DNA from 2 places in the Pseudoalteromonas sp. RWi3 genome. Region 1 is predicted to be linked to the other one. Evidence: predicted binding sites of a transcription regulator. Region 1 holds the regulator's gene; the other holds the start of a gene.
What was found. The regulator FliA, encoded in region 1, starts transcription of late flagellar genes. The targets are predictions, from matches to a motif close to CTAAAGNTNNNNNNNNNNNNGCCGATA.

Region 1 (11,262 bases):
TTGCGCATCTTGCTGTTGTGCTAATTCTTGACTCTTTTGCTCTGCATCGACCAAACGCTTACCAATACTAAGCATTCCAGCACGCATTTCAGCTACTTCACTACGTAAAATGCTATTTTGTTGTAATGCGTTAGCCAACTGCTTCTGGTTTGCTTGCTCAGAAGCTATTAATCGTTTATTTAAAATATATAAAAATAGTAAGCACACTAGTATTAAAAAAAGTGCGCTACACACTAAAGAGAGTAACAGCATAGTTTGTCCGTAAGCATTAAATATTGCTTAACTCATCCCACTCTTCATCATTTAGTAATTTATTCAAATCAACCAAAATTAATAACTCGCCATCGCGATTACTGACGCCTTGAATAAACTTAGCACTCTCTTCTGTTCCAATATTTGGTGCGCTGTCAATTTCTGAGCTACGTAAATATACAACTTCAGCCACACTATCAGCTAAAATACCGATTACTTGCTCTTCAGCCTCAATTATAAGAACACGAGAGTTATCAGTTGCTTCAGCAGACATTAAGCCAAAACGAGCACGCGTATCAATAACTGTTACAACATTACCACGTAAGTTAATTATACCAAGTACATAGCTAGGTGCACCTGGAACTGGGGCTATTTCGGTATAACGCAATATCTCTTGTACTTGCATTACATTCACACCGTAGGTCTCTGATTCAAGTTTAAACGTTACCCATTGCAATACCTCGTCATTGCTATCGGCATTTTTACTACTTGACACTAATCTTTCTTCGCTCATGCTATTACTCCGATTATCGTTACTGCTCACGGCTATCTAAGCCCTGCTCCAGCAATTGATTTAAATACTCTACATCAATTAGGGCACACATTTTTTCTTTAATCACGCCTGCTAACCATGGACGTTTACCGCTATTAGTCCGCCATTTTACGTCTTCAGAGCGCAAGGTAATATTATTTACTAATTTTTCAGCTAGTAATCCCCATTGACTATCACCTAAGGTAATTAAGTACTGATAGTCTAGTTTCTCTTCAAGCTCTTGGGTATATTTTTCTGGCATTACCCATCGTGCTGTATCAACCACATTTAAGTTTTCATCACGATTAAGCATTACACCTTTAAACCACTTAGGTTTTCCAAAAAGTTGAGTAACTTCACCTAACTGATGAATACCACCGAGTGCTTTTAATGGCACCGCTAACGTGAGTCCTGCCACCTCAAAAAATAGTGCCTGAAACTCTCCATCAAAATAGTCTTCTTGGCGTTGAACAGGCGTTTTTTCAACCGATTCATTTATCGTTAGTTCTGTTTCAGCTATATCTTTGATATTAGCTTGAATTTCTGGTTTCTCAAGCTTTGATGTTTGCTCAGCCTGCAAAATAGGCTCTTCTAAAGCATCAGGCTGCATTATTGCTTGTGTAGTGTTTTTTGGTGTTAACTCTTTTTCAGTTGCTGATGGTTTAACTTGCTCAAGTAATTTAGCCACTGGTTCAAGTGCTGAAGAGTCTTCATCGCACAGCAAAGCATCCAAATATTGGGTCATTACTTTTTCATTAGCAAACAACTGCTTACTCATCAATTAACCTTGTTCAATCAAATAATCTAATAACGCACGATAAGCAAAAACACCCCGTGAACGAGGACAAAATTGAATAGGCACTTGTTGCGCAAGGCTAGCATCTCGAAACTTTGTATCGACGGGAATTACCCCCGGCCATACTTTATCTTTGTATGTTTGTTGAAGGGTTTTATATGCCTCCAAAGATGCATTCGTGCGCTTATCATACATAGTAGGGATAATGGTATATTGATACTGCTTTGATTGCGAGCTTTGCATTAATTCCATCGTGCGCATCATTCTATCTAAACCCTTTAGAGCGAGAAACTCAGTTTGTACTGGCACTAATATTCGCTCACTGGCAGCCAGTGCATTAACCATTAGCACGCCTAACACTGGTGGACAATCTAAAATAGCGTAATCGTAATGATCGCTAATTTTAAGTAATGCTTTTTTTAGAATAAGCCCCATGCCCGTTTTATTACCCATGCTACGGTCGAGTGTTGCGATAGCCATAGTTGCAGGTAAGATATCAAGGTTAGCGATATTTGAAGGACATAAAGCTTGTAAGATCTCTTCGCTTTGCATTGTATTACCACGTGCAAAGATATCATAAACGCTAACTTCTAGATCTTCAGAATCGATGCCAAAATAATAGGTTAAAGAAGCATGAGGGTCAGTATCAATCAGCAATACCCGCTTCCCTTGCAACGCCAAAATACCTGCAAGGCTAACTGCTGTTGTTGTCTTGCCAACACCGCCCTTTTGATTTGCTACTGTCCAAACTTTCACATTACACCTTATTGTTCTTCATTTCGCGTTGTAATACGAATCCCACCATGGGGTAATTGGATTACTTTAATGGAATTATCATTTGAGGGCAGTTCAACCTCTTCGGGCATCGAAGCTTCAACTTCTTCCGATGCATCATCACTGTCAACAGCCTTTTGTTCAGGCAACCCGTATTTCGATAAAGCTACAACTACTTTACGGTTTTGTGCTCGCCCTTGTGCTGTCGTATTATCGGCAAAAGGAGAATACTCCCCATATCCCTCTATAGCCATTCTAGCAGGGTTTATACCCATTCTCTCCAACTCTATCAAAATAGAGGTAGCTCTGGCGACTGATAACTCCCAATTCGAACGGAAAATTTCATTGCGAATAGTTTCATTATCAGTATAACCGCGCACTCGAATATAATTATCCACCGGTGAAATGATATCTTTTACCATGCTAATAACAGACTTTGCTCTGGAGTGCGCAACTGCACTGCCACTTGAAAATAACATTCCAGAACTTAACTCAATGATTAGCCAATCCTGATGTAACTCTAAACTTGCTTCACCATCACGTATTTCATCAATTAAAGCAGATTGTAATTTTGTCAATAAGCTATCAAGAGGTTTACCTAGGTGCTTTTGTTTTATATTGCTTGTATCACTTTGTCCATCGAGTAACTCTGGCCCTACTTCTTGCTTTTGAATACTTTCGCCAAATAAAAGCTCTTTTTCTGGACTTACTCTATCTGTGAGTAAACCCGTGCCAGTAACTCCCGTTCCCTCTTGGCTGTGTTGACGAGCAGATTTAACAAATACTTGTTCTAATGAGTCAGATAATACTTGGAATTTTTCTTCTTTATTAATGGCCATCGCATACATAACAACAAAAAACGCAAACATAATTGTCATGTAATCAGCATAAGATACTAACCATCTCTCAGTATGTTGATTACTGGCATTATTGTTACGTAGTTTACGACGCATCATCAGAAATTTTTACTCAGGTAGTAAGGTTGGTCTTTCAATACGATATGCTTCTAGTCTTAGCTCTATATTGACTGGGCTATCACCTTGGCTAATTGCCATGATACCCTCTGCTAATAACTCATGATAAAGCATCTTTTGTTCCACTTGTTGTTTTAACTTATTAGCCATTGGCAAAAACAACAAATTAGCTAAACCAACACCATAAATGGTTGCAATAAATGCAGTTGCAACACCCGCTCCTAATTTTTCTGGCTCGGTAATAAACGACATTGCTTGAATCAATCCTAAAACAGCCCCCAAGATACCAATAGTTGGGCTATAACCTCCAAAAGCTTCGTATACTCGGCTTGCTTCAAGCAAACGTTCACGTTCAAGTAACAGATCTATTTCTAACGTGTCACGTAACGCCTTATCACTGACTCCATCAACTAATAAACTAAGCCCTTTTGCCGCATAAGGATCTGGATGGTTCAGTGCTGTGTCTTCAAGCGCGAGATATCCTTCTTGGCGAGCCTTTATTGACCACTGTTTTACTTGCTCAATTGCTCCGTCAATATCATGACGCGGCGGAAAAAAAACCCAATAGCTAATTTTCAAAGCTTTTAGAAATGTACTTGAAGGAGACTGCAACATCACAGCCCCTATTGTTCCACCTAAAACAATAAGGAGTGCTGGCCCACTAAATAAGGCAGATACAATACCGCCTTCTAAAGCATATCCAAATGTAATCGCACCTAGTGCAACAATTACACCTAAAAATGAGAGTTTATCCACACCCAATCTCACGGATAATTCGGCTCGCAACTTCATCTAATGCAATATCTGCACTTGCTAAGCCTGCATTTGCAACGGCCTGAGGCATGCCATAAACCACGCAACTTTTTTCATCTTGTGCCCAAATAGTTGCACCAGCCTGTTTAAGCATTCTAGAACCATCCCGACCATCAGCACCCATACCTGTCAAAACAACTGCTAATACATCACCTTGGTAGGCTTTTGCCGTACTGGCAAATGTTACATCAACACTAGGTTTATAAGTTATTCTCGCACTGTCATCTTCGAATACGCGTAATGTCTTATTTCCACCACGCCCTTCTACAAGCATTTGTTGACCGCCGGGTGCTAAATAAGCTGTACCAGGCATCAATTTATCGCCTTGTTGAGCCTCTTTCACTTTTATTTTACACAACCCATTTAACCTTGCTGCAAATGCAGGAGTAAATGCAGCTGGCATGTGCTGAATTAACAAAATAGGATGCGGAAAATTAGCGGGTAATTTTGTTAATATGGTTTGTAAGGCTACAGGTCCCCCTGTAGATGTTCCTATTGCGACTATTTGATATTTTTTACCCGATGCACGCACTTCCGATTTTGGGCTAGGCGAAGGCGTTGAACGGCTAAAAGAACGATCTGGCTGAATAACTGAACTGCGGGTAGACGACTCTTTGCTTGGTACTGCACGCGAAGTAATAGAAGGACTTGGGCGGTTAAATCTGGATATTCGTCTACGGCCAATTTCTTTGACTTTATTTTGTAATAGCTTTATCGCATCTTCGTTATTTCGTGCTATGTCTTCAAATTTCTTTGGTAAGAAATCCAACGCACCCGCATCCAGTGCATCTAAGGTTGCCGTTGCACCATCGCGCGTCAATGACGAAAACATTAAGATAGGTGTTGGATTAGCAGCCATTATTTCTTTTACAGCGCTAATTCCATCAAGAACGGGCATCTCTACATCCATGGTAATAACATCTGGACGTAATTGACTGGTTTTATCAACGGCTTCTCGGCCATTAACAGCAAAACCAATTACTTCGATATCCTTATCTTGTTCAAGAATTTCACTGACTCTACGGCGAAAAAAGCTTGAATCATCAACAACTAATACTTTAACTGCCATTGGTACACTCTTGTTAAATTTTACCTATGAGAGCCAAAGGCTCTCATAAAAGGATAAGTATGGGCTAGCCAGCATAAAACTTTAGTAGACTTGGCACATCTAATATCAATGCAATTCCACCATCAGAGGTGATTGTAGCCCCCGCCATACCTGGCGTGCCTTGTAATAGAGCATCTAATGGTTTTATTACTACTTCTTCTTGGCCGATTAATGAATCAACAACAAAACCCACTTTTTGAGTACCTATTTGAACAATAACAACATGCCCTTGCGCTTTTCGTTGTGATCTATCTGCACCTTTAATCAACCAGTGCTCTAAGTAGAACAATGGAATTGCCTTCTTACGGACTATGATTGTTAACTGCCCATCAACGACATTAGTTTGTGTTAAGTCTAAATGAAATATTTCACTTACACCTGCAAGCGGTAGGGCAAATGTTTGCTCACCAACAACAACCATTAAGGTCGGTAAAATTGCTAACGTGAGCGGTACTTTTATCTCAAGTATAGTACCCACACCAAGTTCAGACTGAATATTAACAGAGCCATTAAGCTGATTAATTTTAGTCTTAACAACATCCATACCGACACCGCGGCCTGAAATATCAGAAATCTCTTCTTTAGTTGAGAACCCTGGTGCAAAAATTAAGTTATATGCTTCGGTATCCGATAAGCGACTCGCTTGCTCATGATCAAGCACGCCTTTACTAATTGCTATTTTTTTCAGTTTTTCAGCATCCATACCTGCACCATCATCACGAATAGTAAGCAGTATATGATCACCTTCTTGAGATGCTGATAATGTCACGCTACCTGTTCTTGATTTACCTGCTGCTTCACGAACATCAGGCATCTCGATGCCGTGGTCAACTGAGTTTCTCACCAAGTGAACTAATGGATCAGCCAATGCTTCCACTAAATTTTTATCTAAATCTGTGTCTTCACCAACTAGCAATAGATTAATGTCTTTTTTCAAGCTCCTTGCTAAGTCACGAACAACTCGAGGAAATCGACCGAAAACCTTTTTGATTGGCTGCATGCGGGTTTTCATTACCGCGCCTTGCAAGTCAGCAGTGACAACATCTAAATTAGAAATTGCCTTACCCATCACTTCGTTATTAGTATTTGTTGCTAAGCTAACCAAACGATTTCTGACTAATACAAGTTCACCGACCATATTCATTATTTCGTCTAGGCGTTTTGTATCCACCCTAACGGTTGTTTCAGCTTGTGGTGGTGGTGGCTTTTTAGCAGCACTTGCTGCCGGAGCTGATGGTGTAGCTGGTTTCTCAGCAGCTGGTGTGGCAGGTTTACTAACTGGTGCAGGCTTTTGAACAGCTTTAGGGGGTTCTGGTTTTTTTGCTACAGGCTGTTCAACTGCATTCTCTGCAACTGCTTTAGGTGCTGAACCTTTGCCATGAAGTTCATCAAGCAAAGCCTCAAATTCATCATCGCTTATGTCGTCACCAGACTCATCACTAACAGAACTTTTTGTCTCAGCTGGTTTCACTTGTTGTTCAGCTGGCGGGGCCTTATCTACAGCAACTTCACCGAAGCTCCCTACACCATGTAATTCATCTAATAAATTATCAAATTCATCATCTGTTATGTCATTACCAGATGAGCTAGGTTGTGCTGGGGCACTTTCAGTTATTGGGCTTTGGCCTTTACCATGTAATTCGTCAAGTAAGCTTTCGAATTCATCTTCAGTGATTTCATCAATGTTGTCTTCTGTTGAACTATTGTCTACTTCACCATTAAATAGCTCATCAAAGGCAAACGGATCTTCATCATTAACACTGGGCTCTTCCGTTGCAGGTTCTTCTGCGGGTGCGGCTGCAACTGCATCTGGACCTAAAACAGGGTCTTTTTCATCATCACTAGGGGGCTGACTTAACTTGTGTAGAACCGCTAGCAGTTCAGGGTCTGCTGGCGCAGGCTGTTCACGATTTTGAATAGTCGCGAACATTTCATTAATAGTATCAAGCGCCTGCAGTATAACATCCATGAGCTCTGAGTTGACTGTCCGTACACCTTGGCGCAGCAAATCGAATACGTTTTCAGCGCCATGGCAAGCATCAACCAACTCGGTCATGCTTAAAAAGCCGGCACCACCTTTAACTGTGTGAAAGCCGCGGAATATCGCATTCAGTAAATCGGTATCATCCGGATTATTTTCAAGCTCTACTAGCTGTTCTGATAAAAGCTCAAGGATTTCTCCAGCCTCAACTAGAAAATCCTGTAAAATGTCTTCATCGACTTCAAAGCTCATGCAGTGCTCTCCTCTTAGAAGCCCAAACTTGACAATAAATCGTCAACATCATCTTGCCCATTGACTACGTCATCTCGCGATTCTTTGTCAATAATTGGTCCTTCAGGACCGGCAAGTGTATCTTGTGCAGGCGGTGTTACGGCTTCGGCAGGTGTTTTTATTTTTTCACCACCAAGCTCGTGGCTACCAAAAGCGGTAAGTAAATGAATTAAGCTATCTTCAACTTCTCTAACTAATTCAATGACCCTTCGTATAACTTGACCTGTTAAATCTTGAAAATCTTGTGCCATTAACACGTTTGTCATTAAGCCCTGTAACTCATCTGTTTTAGTATGAGAATGGCTCATAAATTTATCTAAACTATGACAAAGTGTTTTAAACTCACCAAGCTCAATTTCACGACTCATCAAACGATCCCAAGTTGGCTTGATATGAGCAATCTCATCTGCTAATTCTTGCGCTATTGGTAAACTTGCTTCAACCGCGTCCATCGTTTTGTTGGCAGCATTTTCAGTCATTTCCATAACATAGTTTAAACGCTGTTTTGCATCTGGAAGTGCATCTGTCGTCAAATCCGATAAGCGCGTATCAAGTTCGAAGTTTTTTAACGCATCATGCAGTTGACGCGTTAACTTACCTACTTCAGCAAACAACTCAGATTGCTCTTGAGAAGCCGCATCAATAATTAGCTGGTCAGCTTTTTCTTGTTCGCCATTTTCAAGGTAAACAACAAGCTGACGGGCTTGTTCTAAACTGATCTGAGGCGCAGCAAGTGCTGACATAAGCCTCTCCTATTTATTTAGCCTAGGCGCTCGAACACTTTTTCCAATTTGGTTTTCAGTGTTGCGGCAGTAAATGGTTTTACAATGTAGCCGTTAACGCCGGCTTGAGCAGCAGCAACAATTTGTTCTTTTTTAGCTTCTGCTGTCACCATTAATACAGGGATATGTTTAAGCGTTCCATCAGCTCTGATAGCACGTAATAAATCAATACCTTGCATACCCGGCATATTCCAATCGGTTACAACAAAATCAAATTCTTGATTTTGTAACATGGGTAAAGCTGTTGAACCATCGTCAGCTTCTTGTACATTTGTAAAGCCTAAATCTCTTAAAAGATTTTTGATGATACGTCTCATCGTCGAAAAATCATCAACAACAAGAATTTTCATGTTTTTATCCAAAACATCCTCCGGTGAGGTCTGAACCTATATTTACTTACTTCTAGTTTATCCAGTCATTGATTTTTGCTTTTAGCTTAATCATCGCCTGACCATGTATCTGGCTCACACGCGATTCACTAACATCGAGTATGTGCCCAATTTCTTTTAAATTCATTTCATCATTGTAATATAGCGAGAGCACAAGCCCATCCCGCTCTGGCAAAGACTTTATCGCAGCTAACAAGGATTCATTAAAACGTTCATTCTTAACGTTATTAAAGGGCTTGTCCAGTGCAAAATCTTGACCAACAGGAGTTATAACATCTTCATCAACTCCTAAATCCTCAATGCCTAGTACTTTACTCGAATTTACATCACTAAGGATATGATGGTACTCATCAAGCGTAATATCAAGTTTTTCAGCAACTTCAAAGTCTTTAGGTTCACGGTTTAATTCGCTTTCTAACCCTGAAATTGCTTCTGCTACCATTCGACTGTTGCGATGAACCGAGCGTGGAGCCCAGTCACCACGGCGCATTTCATCAAGCATCGCACCACGAATTCTTATGCCAGCAAAGGTTTCAAAGCTGGCACCTTTTGAGGTATCGAAATTTTTTGACGCTTCAATTAACCCAATCATACCAGCTTGTATTAAATCATCTAGTTGCACGCTTGGAGGTAAACGCGCAATGAGGTGACACGCTACTTTTTTAACTAATGAAGCATGTTTCTCAATAATTGCATTTAAGTTTACTGTAGATTGATATCCCATCGCTTTATTCACCGATGCAGTCATAGTTAGCCGTTTACTAATTTTTCTATGAAGAACTCTAAATGGCCAGATGGTTGATTAGGTATAGGCCATTTTACTGCTTTTGTCGCTAATGTTTTAAATGCAACTGCTGCTGGGGAATTAGGAAACAACTCCACAATGACCTTTTGTCGACGAGTAGATTTACGCATATTCTCATCATAGGGCACGGTTGCAACCAGCTCCATTGAAACATCTAAAAAGCGATCTGTTACTTTGGAAAGTTTGGCAAATAGCTCATGGCCTTCGCGCATGCTGCGCACCATATTGGCAACTATTTTAAATTTGTACACACCATGCTCACGACTGAGCACTTTGATTAGTGCGTAAGCATCTGTTATTGAAGTCGGTTCATCGCAAACAACAACCATGACGTCTTGCGCTGCGCGTGAAAAGCTCAGCACCATGTCAGAAATACCTGCGGCAGTATCAACAATTAAAATATCAAACTCAGTGCTCAACTCACTAAATGCACGAATTAATCCGGCATGCTCTGAAGGTGACAACTCGACCATGCTTTGAGAACCAGAGGTTGCAGGGACTATTTTTATACCTGCAGGCCCTTCAACTAAGATTTCGTCAAGTTCACATTCCCCAGAAAGAACATGAGATAAATTTCGCTCTACGCGTAAACCAAGCATCACATCGCAATTAGCTAAGCCTAAATCGGCATCCAGTACTAAAACCCTATTACCTAATTGGCCTAAAGCTATTGCAGTATTAAGTGATACATTAGTTTTACCTACACCACCCTTACCACCAGTAACAGCGATAACCTTTACGCTGTTATTATTGTTTTGACTCATCTTTCGCAGGCCACTTGCTTGATCTAATACTGTGTTAATCATACATCCCTACTGTGCTTGACGCTACTGCTTGACGCCTTGAATGTTGTACTTTTGTTCTTTTTAGGTATAGCTGCTCTGCTTTTTTAACCAATTTTTCAGCATTTGCTACACGAATATCCTCAGGAACTCGTTGACCATTAGTAAGATACCCTATTGGGAGGCGATTTTGAATCGCTATGCTAATAATCTCGCCTAAACTAAGCGATTCATCCAGTTTTGTGAAAATACAGCCATTTAGCTGAACTTTTTTAAAGTGCCTTACAGTTTCTTGCAGTACGTTAATTTGTGCTGTGGCGCTTAACACTAAATAACTACGAATATCAACGCGCTGATTACGCATTAGCGTGTTTAGCTGCTCAGTTAACCGTAAGTCTCTTTGGCTCATTCCTGCTGTGTCTATTAATACTAGTCGCTTATTTCGTAAATGGTATAAAACTTCTGCTAATTCATTAGCATCTTTTACTTGTTTTACGCCACAACCAATAATTCGCCCATAAGTAGCAAGTTGTTCATAAGCACCAATACGGTATGTGTCTGTGGTAATTAACGCTACTTTATCTGCGCCATACTTTTGTGCGCCTAGTGCAGCCAATTTGGCCACTGTTGTGGTTTTGCCCACACCTGTAGGCCCAACTAAAGCATAAACACCGCCTTGACGTAAGATTTCATTATTGGTCGTGTGCATTTGGTTTTCAACCATTTGCAATAACGCTTTCCATGCCTCTTGACGAGATACATCATCAGGAATAAAACACGCCATTTGCTCTGCAACATCATGCTCTATTCCCATGCCAACCAAACGGTCAATCATACAAGCTCGCGTAGGGTCACGACGCGCCATATCTTGTTGCATTAAACCTGATACTTGGTGTTCAAGAAGTTGACGGATTGCATTCATTTCATCACGCATGGAAGTCATTTCATCGCTTTGCGGATTTGCTGCGCTTGCTTGCGATTGC
Region 2 (11,262 bases), on a different contig from region 1:
CCGTCGGGTGGACCACTTGCCCGTCACCCCTCGCAACTTTATGAGGCATTTTTTGAAGGCTTAGTGCTGTTTATTATTTTATATGTATTCACTAAAAAGCCGCGTCCAGCGGGCAGTGTGGGCGGCTTATTTTTATTAGGTTACGGTGTATTCCGTTTTGCCATCGAATACTTTAGAGAGCCAGATGCACATTTAGGCTTGTTTGGCGGTTTTATCTCAATGGGGCAAATTTTATCGTTGCCAATGATCATAGGCGGCTTAGGTTTGATATTATGGGCCTATAACAAGCCACAGCCTGCAACTGCAAAGAAAGCCTAAGAAGAGCAAGTAATGAAACAATATTTAGAATTATGTCAGCGCATTGTTGATGAAGGTGTTTGGGTTGAAAATAAACGTACAGGAACACGTTGTTTAACCGTAATAAATGCAGATCTTGAGTACGATGTAGCTAACAATAAGTTCCCAATGATCACAACCCGCAAAAGCTACTATAAAGCGGCAATTGCTGAGCTGCTAGGTTACCTTCGCGGTTACAGCAGTGCAGCACAGTTTCGTGAAATTGGTTGTATGACGTGGGATGCCAATGCCAATGAAAATCAAGCATGGCTTAATAACCCTAATCGACAAGGTGAAGACGACATGGGGCGCGTCTATGGCGTTCAAGGTCGACATTGGCAACGCCCCGATGGCACACCGTTAGATCAGCTTAAAAAAGTAATTGATAACCTTAAAAATGGAGTGGATGATAGAGGTGAAATTATCACGTTTTACAACCCGGGTGAGTTTGATCTAGGTTGTTTGCGCCCATGTATGCACACTCATACATTTTCACTGTTAGGCGATACGTTATCTTTAACATCGTATCAACGCAGTTGTGATGTACCGCTTGGTTTGAATTTCAATCAAATTCAGTGCTTTGTATTGCTTGCCTTAGTGGCGCAAATTACCGGCCACAAACCGGGTAAGGCATATCATAAAATTGTTAATGCGCATATCTATGAAAACCAACTAGAATTAATGCGTGATGTACAATTAAAGCGTGAGCCATTTGAGTCACCTCAATTGCGTATCAATCCAGAAATTAAAACTTTAGAAGACATTGAAACATGGGTCACACGGGATGATTTTGAAGTCATAGGCTACCAATGCCATGACGCGATTAAATACCCTTTTTCAGTGTAGGACAAATAATACCCATTTAAGGAGAATCAAATGAAAGCTGTTATACCAGTTGCGGGCCTAGGAACTAGAATGTTACCTGCAACCAAAGCAATACCGAAAGAAATGCTGCCAGTTGTAGATCGACCATTAATTCAGTATGTGGTGAGCGAAGCCATTGCTGCGGGTATTAAAGAAATTGTTTTAGTGACTCATTCGAGTAAAAACTCAATTGAAAATCACTTTGATACCAGTTTTGAATTAGAAGCCACGCTTGAAAAGCGTGTAAAGCGGCAATTATTAGCCGAGGTGCAATCGATTTGCCCGAAAGACGTGACAATTATTCAAATACGTCAAGGTGAAGCAAAAGGCTTAGGGCATGCGATTAACTGCGCAGCACCGATTATTGGTGATGAACCGTTTGTGGTTATTTTACCAGATGTAATTATTGACGATCATGAAAGCAACCTTAAAAAAGACAACTTAGCTGAAATGATCACGCACTTTGAGCAAACGGGTGAAAGCCAAATTATGGTTGAGCCAGTGCCTATGCAAGATGTTGATAAGTTTGGTGTCGTCGATTTAGGTGGTGAAAAAATAATACAAGGTCAAAGTGCTGCTATTGCTAACATGGTTGAAAAGCCACCTGTTGAAACTGCACCATCTAACCTTGCGGTAGTTGGGCGCTATGTTTTAAGTAAAAATATTTGGCCGTTATTGGCAAAGACTCCTGCGGGTGCTGGCGATGAAATTCAATTAACTGACGCTATTGCAATGTTGATGGACAAAGAAGCCGTCGCAGCTTACGCCATTAAAGGTCGAAGTCATGATTGTGGTAGCAAGTTAGGTTATTTAAAAGCCACTATTGAATTCGCACTTCGCCGTGATGAGTTCAAAGACGATTTAGGCAAGTTTATTAAAGGCTTAGTAAAATAGGCAATAAACCAGTGAATTATAAAAAAGTGCCTAAATGGCACTTTTTTATTTTATAAACATAACGATTAAACACATAAGCTGGCATTTACTTTGCTTAATTACCGTATTACTTTTTAACTAAAGCGCAAAAAATGCATATTACACTTCGAATTTGGCTTACTTTGATGTTAGCAGTGCTGATGGCTGGCTGCGCCATGAATGAAAGTCACGAGGTTGATGATTCTTCATCACTCATCTCTGATCAGCAAGTTAAAGAATATGTTGTGCAGTGGCAGCAACAACAAGGCAGTATTAATCGACTTGCAAGTATGGAAAATGATCTAAAACTTCTGATTATGGCGTTGTCGTCAAACACTCAATTAGCACAAGGTCCGTCAGAACTTCGTTCAGAGCGGGTGGATGTGCTCCATGGTAATCAGGCCACTCAAACGGATAAAAGTAATGTGTTTGGTGAATCTATATACCAAACAAAGTCGGATTCTCTGGCAGGAGCTCAACTAGGGCTATATTTAAAACCAGAGCTGGTTAAGCTGCAAATTGTTAGATTACACAAACAATACCCTCATGCGTTTAAGCAGCTAGACTTTTTAATGACTGAGCGTGAGAACAAAGGCGTTACCCTGTATGGCTTACGCGTAGGCCCTTTTCAAGACTATACAGAAGCTAATACTTTTTGCTTAATTGCAAAAAGTATGGGACAAAAGTGTTTAAGTGCGCCATTTGTCGGCCAACCTATATGAATAAAGCACGCTTTATCTTTTGTTTCAGTAATTAAGCGTAAAGTATTTGTCCTAACTGTCGATAATAATTATGATAGGGACAACATAGGGTAATGTCCCGTCTTTTATAAGGATTTAGTATGAAATTATCTTCTACTTTACTAGCAGTAGCCGTAGCTGCAAGTTCTTTTGGTGTTTATGCTACAAGCGAGAGCTTTAGTGCAACGGTTAAAGTACAAAATACAGTTGTTTTGACCAAAGGTAATGATTTAGATTTTGGTATTATTCGTGCGGTTGCAGATCCAGCTGGCACTAACCAAGCAACCTTAGTTATTGATCCAGATCCAGATGCAAGTCCTGTATCGTCAAGAACTGATAACTCACCCGCTATTATTTCTATCATAGGGCAAGGTTCACCAGCTTCTTTTACTGTATCAGATGTCGTACCTAATGCTCGCCTAACAATCACAGATCCAACAGCGACAGTACTCGATTCTGATGGCCAGGGTTTAAATGAGCCAAACTTCACTGTTGGCAGTTGGACATATTTTATTACCAGTGGTCCAAATGCTAACACACCTTATACATCAGGAAACCCAAACTTAACAGCTGATGCAGATGGGAGTGTTGAGTTTAATATTGGTGCAACTCTCTCTACCGCTGGGATTGCTTCTAGTGAAGCATACCGCGATACTGATTACACTGGTAACTTCCAGATTGAAGTTGCTTATTAATTTAGGCCGCTGAGTTTATTATGCGCTTTTGCACTATATTGAGCTTGTATTTAGCGTTATGCCCGCTATTAGTTAAATCGGCCAGTATAGAGCAGCAAGCGCTTGATTTTGGCACTTTAGTTGTTTTACAAAGTGAACAGTTCGGCTCTGTAATAATCAAAGATGACGGCACCATAAATACCACCGGTGATATTTATATTATTAGGGAGGGTCATCCAGCAGAGCTTATATTAACGGGTATTCCAACAGGCACCCGTGTAACAATGAATTTAGTCGCGCCTGTTACCCTTCAACACGATACGCAAGGAAGCAGTAGCGCCGATTTTAAAGTGAGTTTAAATGGCTTTCCAAAGTACGGTTTTGGCGATGAATTCGGCGAAGTTCGTGTACTGATTGGTGGCAAGCTTGAAATAAACACAAGCACTAAACAATTTTCAGATGGTAACTACTCATCTTCTACAAATCTTGAAATTTCCGTGGACTACTAAGGATTAAAATGTTCAACAAGTTAACGTTTATGTTGGTTTTCAGTTTTTTATTTTTAAGTCAAAGCGCAATTGCAGACCTGCTAATTTCTCCAACCCGTATTAGTTTTGATGAGCGCCAGCGTACCGCTAAAGTAAGCGTAATTAATACAAGTAAAGAATATAAAACATACCGAGTAATTTGGAGTGAAAAGCAATCTACACCAACTGGCGGCTATATAACTCTGCCTGAAGCGACTGACACAAGTTTAAGCCCAATGACAAGGCTATCGCCAAAGCAAATGAGGTTAGCCCCCGGTGAAAAGCAAACTGTTAAAGTTGCACTTAGAAAGCCAAAAGGTTTGGCTCCTGGCGAGTACCGTTCTCACTTACTGTTTCAAGCGTTACCTAATGAAAACACCAAAATTAATAGCTCGATAAAAATTAATATGATCATGAGTTACAGTATTCCTGTGGTTCTGCGTGAAAGTGCAGAAGTACCCGAGGTAACTATTGAACATGCAAAAGTTATTAAAAACCCAGATAATCAGCGCATGCAGTTTAAATTAAAAGTTAACCGCAATACTGGGTTTAGTAGTTATGGAAAGTTAAGCGCATACTTTAAAAGCGATACAAATAGTTCTGCAGAGAAAGTAGCTGAGATTGGTAATTTAAGTATTTATTCAGATGTAGACAGTGCCGATGTCACCCTAAGCTTGTTTAGCGATAAAGCCATTACACAACCAGGTGTTGTAGAATTTAAATACACAGGGGCGGATGAATACGCAGATGTAACCTTTGCTGAGCATACATTGCCTATAACAACTAACATGTTGCTATTATAAGCGTGAATGAAAGCACATAATAAGGTAAGTAGATCATTACTTTGGCTATCTCTATGCCTAAGTATTAGCGTATCGAGTAAAACGGCGCCAACAGCGAATGATGCGCTCGATACGCTGCAACTAATTCAAAGCAAACTTGCAACAGCTAACCTTCAAGTCACAGCTAAAACACCGGTTTTAGTTGAGCCGCAGCAGCGAATTGCAACCGGTGAGTTTTTACTGTTTTCACTTTATTTAAATGGCCATTATTTGGGTGAAGTTTTTGCGCTCAAAAGTGACAAAAACGTGCAATTAGGTTTATCAGGATTTGCAGATATCCTTCAATTTGCAATAGATATAGATTTACCAACAAGCTCAGCAAAAGGCTGGTACGCCAATCAACAAACATTTGAATTGTCTGATAACACATTAATTACAGATCATGGTGCTTTGCAGCTAGCTGATACCGATATCAGTATTGATGATGATATTTACATTGAAATTGACGTTTTAAACTATGCATTTGGTATAGCCTTTAATGTTGATTACGCTGATTTAGAAGTACACCTAAGCACAGATGAACCACTCCCGCTTGAGCTTCAGCGTCAGCGCAAGGGGAGAACCCTTAATCCAACAAAGCAAAAGTCACAACCCACACTGCCTTGGAAAGCCAGTCCTTATCAAGCTATTTCAGCGCCCGTGGCTGACTTGCAATTAAATTACAGTGCCGATAAAAACCAAAATAGAACCCGATATTCATTATTAGGCGCACAAGATTTTGCCTATTTATCAGCAGAGTACTTTTTATCTGGTCGCGAAGGTGATTTATTAACAGACTCACGTTTAACTTTTACTAGGCAAGATTCACAAAGCAACTTACTCGGTGTTTTAGGCGCTAGTGAAGTTGAATTTGGCGACGTTATCGCAACTCAAGTAGGGAGTCGTTATAACAGCCAGTATGGGCGTGGGTTTAAGTTTTCTAATCGTGATCTTAACCAGCAATTTGATACCAATCGTATTAATTTAAGTGGCGCCATTCAGTTAGGATGGGATGCTGAGCTTTATCGCAACGAAGTATTAATTGCGCAGCAACTTAGTTTAGCAGATGGGCGTTATGTTTTTGAAAATGTAGATTTATATTATGGCGAAAATAATTTTGAGTTGATATTTTATGGTCCTCAAGGACAAGTTGAGCGTAAAACTGAATACTATTTTGTTGATGGTAATCAATTAGATAAAGGTGAAGGGTTTTACGAACTATCTGTGTCAGAGCAAGGAAAACAGTTACTCGGTAACAGCAACTTCAATAATACAGGTTGGCAAGTTGCTGGGCGGTTTGAGCAAGGAATTACTGATAACGTCTCTATTTATACAGCTGCATTGGGGCAAAAAAGAGCAGATGACGACTTGCAACACGTTGCCATTGGTGCAAACCTAAGCGTGTTTAATCGGCTCTTATTGAACCTAGATTACGAGCAAAACAACCAAAATGAAAAAGAGCTTGAGTTAACAGCACGAAGCCAAGTTGCAGAACAATCTTTACTCTTTAGCGCTACTAACCGAACTGACGAAACAAATCAGGAATATGATAGCTACCAAATAAATATGGCTGGCGAATTAATGCAGAGCGATTTTGGCCGATTAAATTATCAGAACAATCTTCTTTATCAGCAATCGGATAGTCAGGGAATATATAAACAAGTACAAAACCGTTTAAATTATGCCTTCTCAGGCCTTTCACTAAGCAATCAGCTGCAATGGCAAGACACTAAAAACCATAAATTTGTTGATGGCACATCGCGCTTACAAGGTCGCTTTGGTCGTATTTATAGCCGTTTTGGCATTGATTACACCTTATCGCCTGTAAGCGAAATTACCAGTTATGAAGCCGAGTTTAACCGTAGCATTAGCAGTCAGTTACAAGCCGAATTAACGCTACGAGATTCGCGAATCAATGACCTGCAATCAGCAGATTTAGGCTTAACATGGCAAAGCGATAAGTTTAGTGTGACGAGTAACTTTAATTACGACAGTGAAGAAAATTGGCAGTTTGGTGTTTATAGTCGCTTTAGTTTAGGGATGGATGCGCAAAACAATAACTATTTTGTTTCAAAACAGAGCCTAACGACTACAGGTACATTAATGTTACGCGTTTTTATTGACGATAATAACAACGGTGTAATGGATGAGAACGAACAAGGGGTTGTTGGTGTAAAAGTAAAAGGGCTACAAAACTACCGCCAAGCGATTACAGATGAGCAGGGAATAGCCTTACTTACCTCAATGCCTGCCAATCGCACTACCGATATTGTGCTTGATAAAGACAGCTTTCCAGATCCATTTTTAGTACCAGCCCACGATGGCTTTTCAATTACACCGCGAGCAGGCTTTATTGAGTATATGGATTATCCATTAAATAACTCCAGTGAAATAGAAGGAGTGGTTTATCAGCAGCAAGATGATCACACCCAAGTACAGCCTTTTGCAAGTATAGCTTTGTTGGACGAAACGGGTAAGCAAGTAGCACAAACACAGGCAGCTTATGATGGTTATTACCTATTTACAGATTTGAGACCGGGCGAATACCAAGCTGTAATTAGCGAAAACTATAAAAATAAAAAATCATTAAAAGAAACGCAAAATGTAGCCGTTAACTTATCACCACAAGGTGATGTAGTGATGGGTGTTGATTTTGTATTGACTGAAAAAGAGAAAGTGGCTGGGTTTATTACCAACGCTGGTAGTTTTTCATCTCTTGCGATGCTTAAAACGTATTTTCAATTAATTAAACAACACTTACAGCCAGAGTCATTAAACCAAGCATTTTATCTTAAAGACAATCAACGCTATATTTTAGCGCTGGGCTATGCGCAAACAAAAGATAATGATTTGCAAAGCGCCTGCGTAAGATTAACAAGCAAAGGCTTAAACTGCACAGTGCAAGCTCAACAAATAATACATTAATAAAAAAGGATTTATCGATGGCGCTACATTGGATAGTTAAGAATAAACTCATTGTATTTTTGGCATGTTTTACTGCTGTTGGCTGTAGCGCAACAAATACGGCGAAAAATAATGAGCAACCTCTTAACAATGAAATCGTTTCTATCTCTGCAGCAGAGCTGGCTGAGCTTAAAGAGTCTGCTGCTCAGTGGCAACAAGCAAAACCAGGAATAGAACGGTTACTGCTAATTGAGCAAGATTTAAAGCTATTAATCTCACAGCTTAACGCTGTGGTTGAGCAAAAAACGACTCAGCCAAATGTACAGGCTAAATCTGTTAAAAAGCCAAAATCAGCTGTTGAGCTTAAGCCAACGCCGCAGCCATTATTTGCACTTCAAGTGGCATCAGTTACTGAGCGAATGAGGCTGAGTAAAACGGTCGAAGAACTAAAATCAAAAGCCCCTGAGTTATTTGCCGGAGAACTCATCGCAAATGTAGAATCGGTTGAGGTAAAAGGCACGACCTATTACCGATTAAAACTTGGCGCATATCAGTATCAAAAAAACGCCCGTTTAGAGTGCGAAAAACTTAAACTATATAAAATAAACTGTTTAGTCAGCCATTATACAGCGGAGCCTTTTTAAATAGGCATAGTTATTGCTTTGATACTGCTATGCTCATAGAGGATGGCAAATATGCGCCTGTTAATACTTTTATTGTCACTGGGTCTAACCGCTTGTAGTTTGACCAGTGAGCCCGTAAAAAAGACTAATACTCAAGTTGAAAAAGCGACGATGGCGTCTTTTACTGTGGATCAATATGTTCGCGATTTAAGCACGCAGCTTAGCCATAAAAATGGTTCATTCAAAAGCTCGTCACGTATTGCTATAACAAGCTTTTTTTTAGCTGACGCCCTAGAAACAGGCCTTGCGCAAGGGCAAGGTCACGGCCTAAGCCAGCAAATTCAAGAAAGCCTAATCACGCAACTAACGCAGCTTGGCTATAATATAATCGAGTACCGTTTAGAAAATAATTTAAATTTGTCAGCATCGGCAGATAGTATGCTCAGCAGAGACATCGCAAAATTAAATCAACGCCAGAATATTGACTATGTCATCACTGGTACATTAACGCGGCAACAACATGCCTACATCATCAATGCACGCATGGTGAACGCACAAAACAATGTCATCACCTCAGCAGCAAGCACTGAAATCCCCATAAATGTAATGTGGAGCGATGAAAAGATTCAGCAACGCGGTGGTTTTATTTACCGCAGTGAATATTAATTAGGAGCCCTTATGAAACGCTTATTACTAACCCTATGTTTACCGCTGGGCTTCGGTTGTTCGCAAATGATGAATGACACCAGCAGCGCAGAAAATAACACCACACCACAGCTTGCCATGGAGCGAAGTGTTGCTGAGCCTGGTCAAAATAGCGGCGTGTTCCAAAATAAAGCCGTAATGAATGACAGCAGTCAACTGGGTGTCGCTACACGTAAGAATATCAATCATTATGTTCGCGGTATCATGCAAGACATGGCTGAAAACCTGCAATATGTGAATACACGAACGCCATTAGCTGTATCGAGCTTTATTTATTTAGACGATGAATACAATGATGGAACGTTACTTGGCAATCAAATAGCCGAAAGCTTTATGCACGAACTGCACAGTTTTGGCGTACCCGTTATCGATTTTAAAACCACCGATTTCATGCGCGTTACACCAAACGGCGATTTTGTATTCAGCCGAGATTATTTAGAGCTCAGCCCAGATCAAAACTTTAACTATGTGTTAGCTGGCACCATGGTAAATCACCAAGGCGGCGTATTAATAAATGCACGTATAGTTGGGTTAACCAGTAAAGCTGTTGTTGGCTCTGCGCAGGGGTTTATACCTCAATCTGTGGTAGACGCATTAGACAGCAGCTATCGCACTGACGGTATCATGCTAAAACAAGCGAATGAGTGAGAGTAACTATGACTTATATAACTAAGTGTGCAGCCATATTAAGTGTTAGCTTAGCTGTCTCGTTTGTTGCAGGGTGTAGCATGGTAGAAACGCAATCGGTCGATAGTGCGCCAGAGCCCACCCCGAGTTATGATTTAAGTCAATTGATACATCAAGCGCAAATGCAACAAGAGCAGCGCTATCAAAGCTCAACGCAGTTTGCACCGAGTAAACATAATAAAACGCTGGTTAATTATGTTGAACAAATGGCGTTAGACTTAGTCGATACCATGCAATTAGAGCAAGATATCTCGATTGCAGTGACTTCTTTTGTTGATTTAGATAACAGTTTGACTAAAAGCAGCCAGCTTGGTAACCAGCTCTCAGAAAGCTTTATTCACCAGCTACAACAATTTGGTTATGGCATTGTTGATTTTAAAACAACCGATCAAATTTTAGTGAACCAACGCGGTGACTTTGTGTTCTCACGCGAGGTAGAAAAATTAGCAAATAAGCGTGTTGCAAGCCATGTTTTATCTGGTACTTTGATCTACCGTAGCAGTGGCGTAGAAGTTAATACACGGATTATTGATGTGCAAAGTAAGCGGGTAGTGGCAAGTAGCCAAAAGCTATTACCTTATTATGTGTTAAAAAATGACGATATAAACCTCAAACGCGCGAGTATTAACTAGCCTTGTATTAAGTTCATTTAACTGCTTGATTGTAAATAGGATAAACCGTTATACTTTTGCTATCAGCTATCAGCTATCAGCTATCAGCTATCAGCTATCAGCTATCAGCTATCAGCTATCAGCTATCAGCTATCAGCTATCAGCTCGAAGCTCGAAGCTCGAATGTGGCCTCTTAGTTAAATGGATATAACGGCCCCCTCCTAAGGGGCAGTTGCAGGTTCGATTCCTGCAGGGGCTACCAATAAAATCAATGAATTACGATTTTTCTCTCTGCTTTTATATTTTCTGTGTAGCACATACGTAGCATATTTATTTGAGTGAGAATATAAACTTTAGCAAGTTAAGGGATTAGCTTTTGTTTGAGCAGGTATTTAGTCATATACAGCATAATTATAATTTATTTCCAACAGTTGAGGTTGGTGAAAGAGATTCTTTATGTAGGTTCTGCAAATTAAATGATGTGAAATTTAATAAAAAAAGAGCCCATTCCTTTCCTGAGTTTCTTGGCAATAAAAGCATATTTACAGTTAATGAATGTGATGAGTGCAATGCTAGGTTTTCAAAAATAGAGAAAGATTTAAGCAATTTTATACCCCCAACGTTTATTACTCGACTAAGAGGCAAGAAAGGCTATCGGCCGAATTATATAAAAGGTGGCAGTAAAATTTATGGTGACGATCAATTCATAACATTAATACAAGAAAAACCTTCAGAGAAAAGCTCATTAAATTTTTCATCACAAACTTTTGATATGGTCAAAGTTTACAAAGCAATTTTAAAGAGTTTAATATCTATTCTTCCAGATGAAAAATTAAAAGAATTTAATACTGCTATTGG

Region 2: the regulator FliA is predicted to act here: its motif matches at 2,872-2,898, upstream of ACFI4Z_RS16405 (DUF4402 domain-containing protein).

The regions. Positions count from the first base shown of each region.
Region 1 is NZ_JBHNYL010000001.1:745,264-756,525, forward strand. It holds gene ACFI4Z_RS03195 (DUF2802 domain-containing protein) at 1-252, opposite strand, end outside; gene ACFI4Z_RS03200 (chemotaxis protein CheW) at 269-766, opposite strand; gene ACFI4Z_RS03205 (chemotaxis protein CheW) at 786-1,562, opposite strand; gene ACFI4Z_RS03210 (ParA family protein) at 1,566-2,336, opposite strand; gene ACFI4Z_RS03215 (flagellar motor protein MotB) at 2,345-3,310, opposite strand; gene ACFI4Z_RS03220 (flagellar motor protein) at 3,320-4,084, opposite strand; gene ACFI4Z_RS03225 (protein-glutamate methylesterase/protein-glutamine glutaminase) at 4,077-5,210, opposite strand; gene ACFI4Z_RS03230 (chemotaxis protein CheA) at 5,275-7,482, opposite strand; gene ACFI4Z_RS03235 (protein phosphatase CheZ) at 7,497-8,264, opposite strand; gene cheY (chemotaxis response regulator CheY) at 8,282-8,665, opposite strand; gene ACFI4Z_RS03245 (RNA polymerase sigma factor FliA) at 8,706-9,416, opposite strand; gene ACFI4Z_RS03250 (MinD/ParA family ATP-binding protein) at 9,443-10,303, opposite strand; gene flhF (flagellar biosynthesis protein FlhF) at 10,296-11,262, opposite strand, start outside.
Region 2 is NZ_JBHNYL010000016.1:68,217-79,478, forward strand. It holds gene lgt (prolipoprotein diacylglyceryl transferase) at 1-318, shown strand, start outside; gene ACFI4Z_RS16390 (thymidylate synthase) at 331-1,182, shown strand; gene galU (UTP--glucose-1-phosphate uridylyltransferase GalU) at 1,213-2,094, shown strand; gene ACFI4Z_RS16400 (SPOR domain-containing protein) at 2,226-2,834, shown strand; gene ACFI4Z_RS16405 (DUF4402 domain-containing protein) at 2,954-3,547, shown strand; gene ACFI4Z_RS16410 (DUF4402 domain-containing protein) at 3,568-4,035, shown strand; gene ACFI4Z_RS16415 (fimbrial biogenesis chaperone) at 4,044-4,856, shown strand; gene ACFI4Z_RS16420 (hypothetical protein) at 4,863-7,799, shown strand; gene ACFI4Z_RS16425 (SPOR domain-containing protein) at 7,817-8,422, shown strand; gene ACFI4Z_RS16430 (FlgO family outer membrane protein) at 8,474-9,067, shown strand; gene ACFI4Z_RS16435 (FlgO family outer membrane protein) at 9,080-9,754, shown strand; gene ACFI4Z_RS16440 (FlgO family outer membrane protein) at 9,763-10,425, shown strand; tRNA gene ACFI4Z_RS16445 (tRNA-Arg) at 10,592-10,666, shown strand; gene ACFI4Z_RS16450 (hypothetical protein) at 10,781-11,262, shown strand, end outside.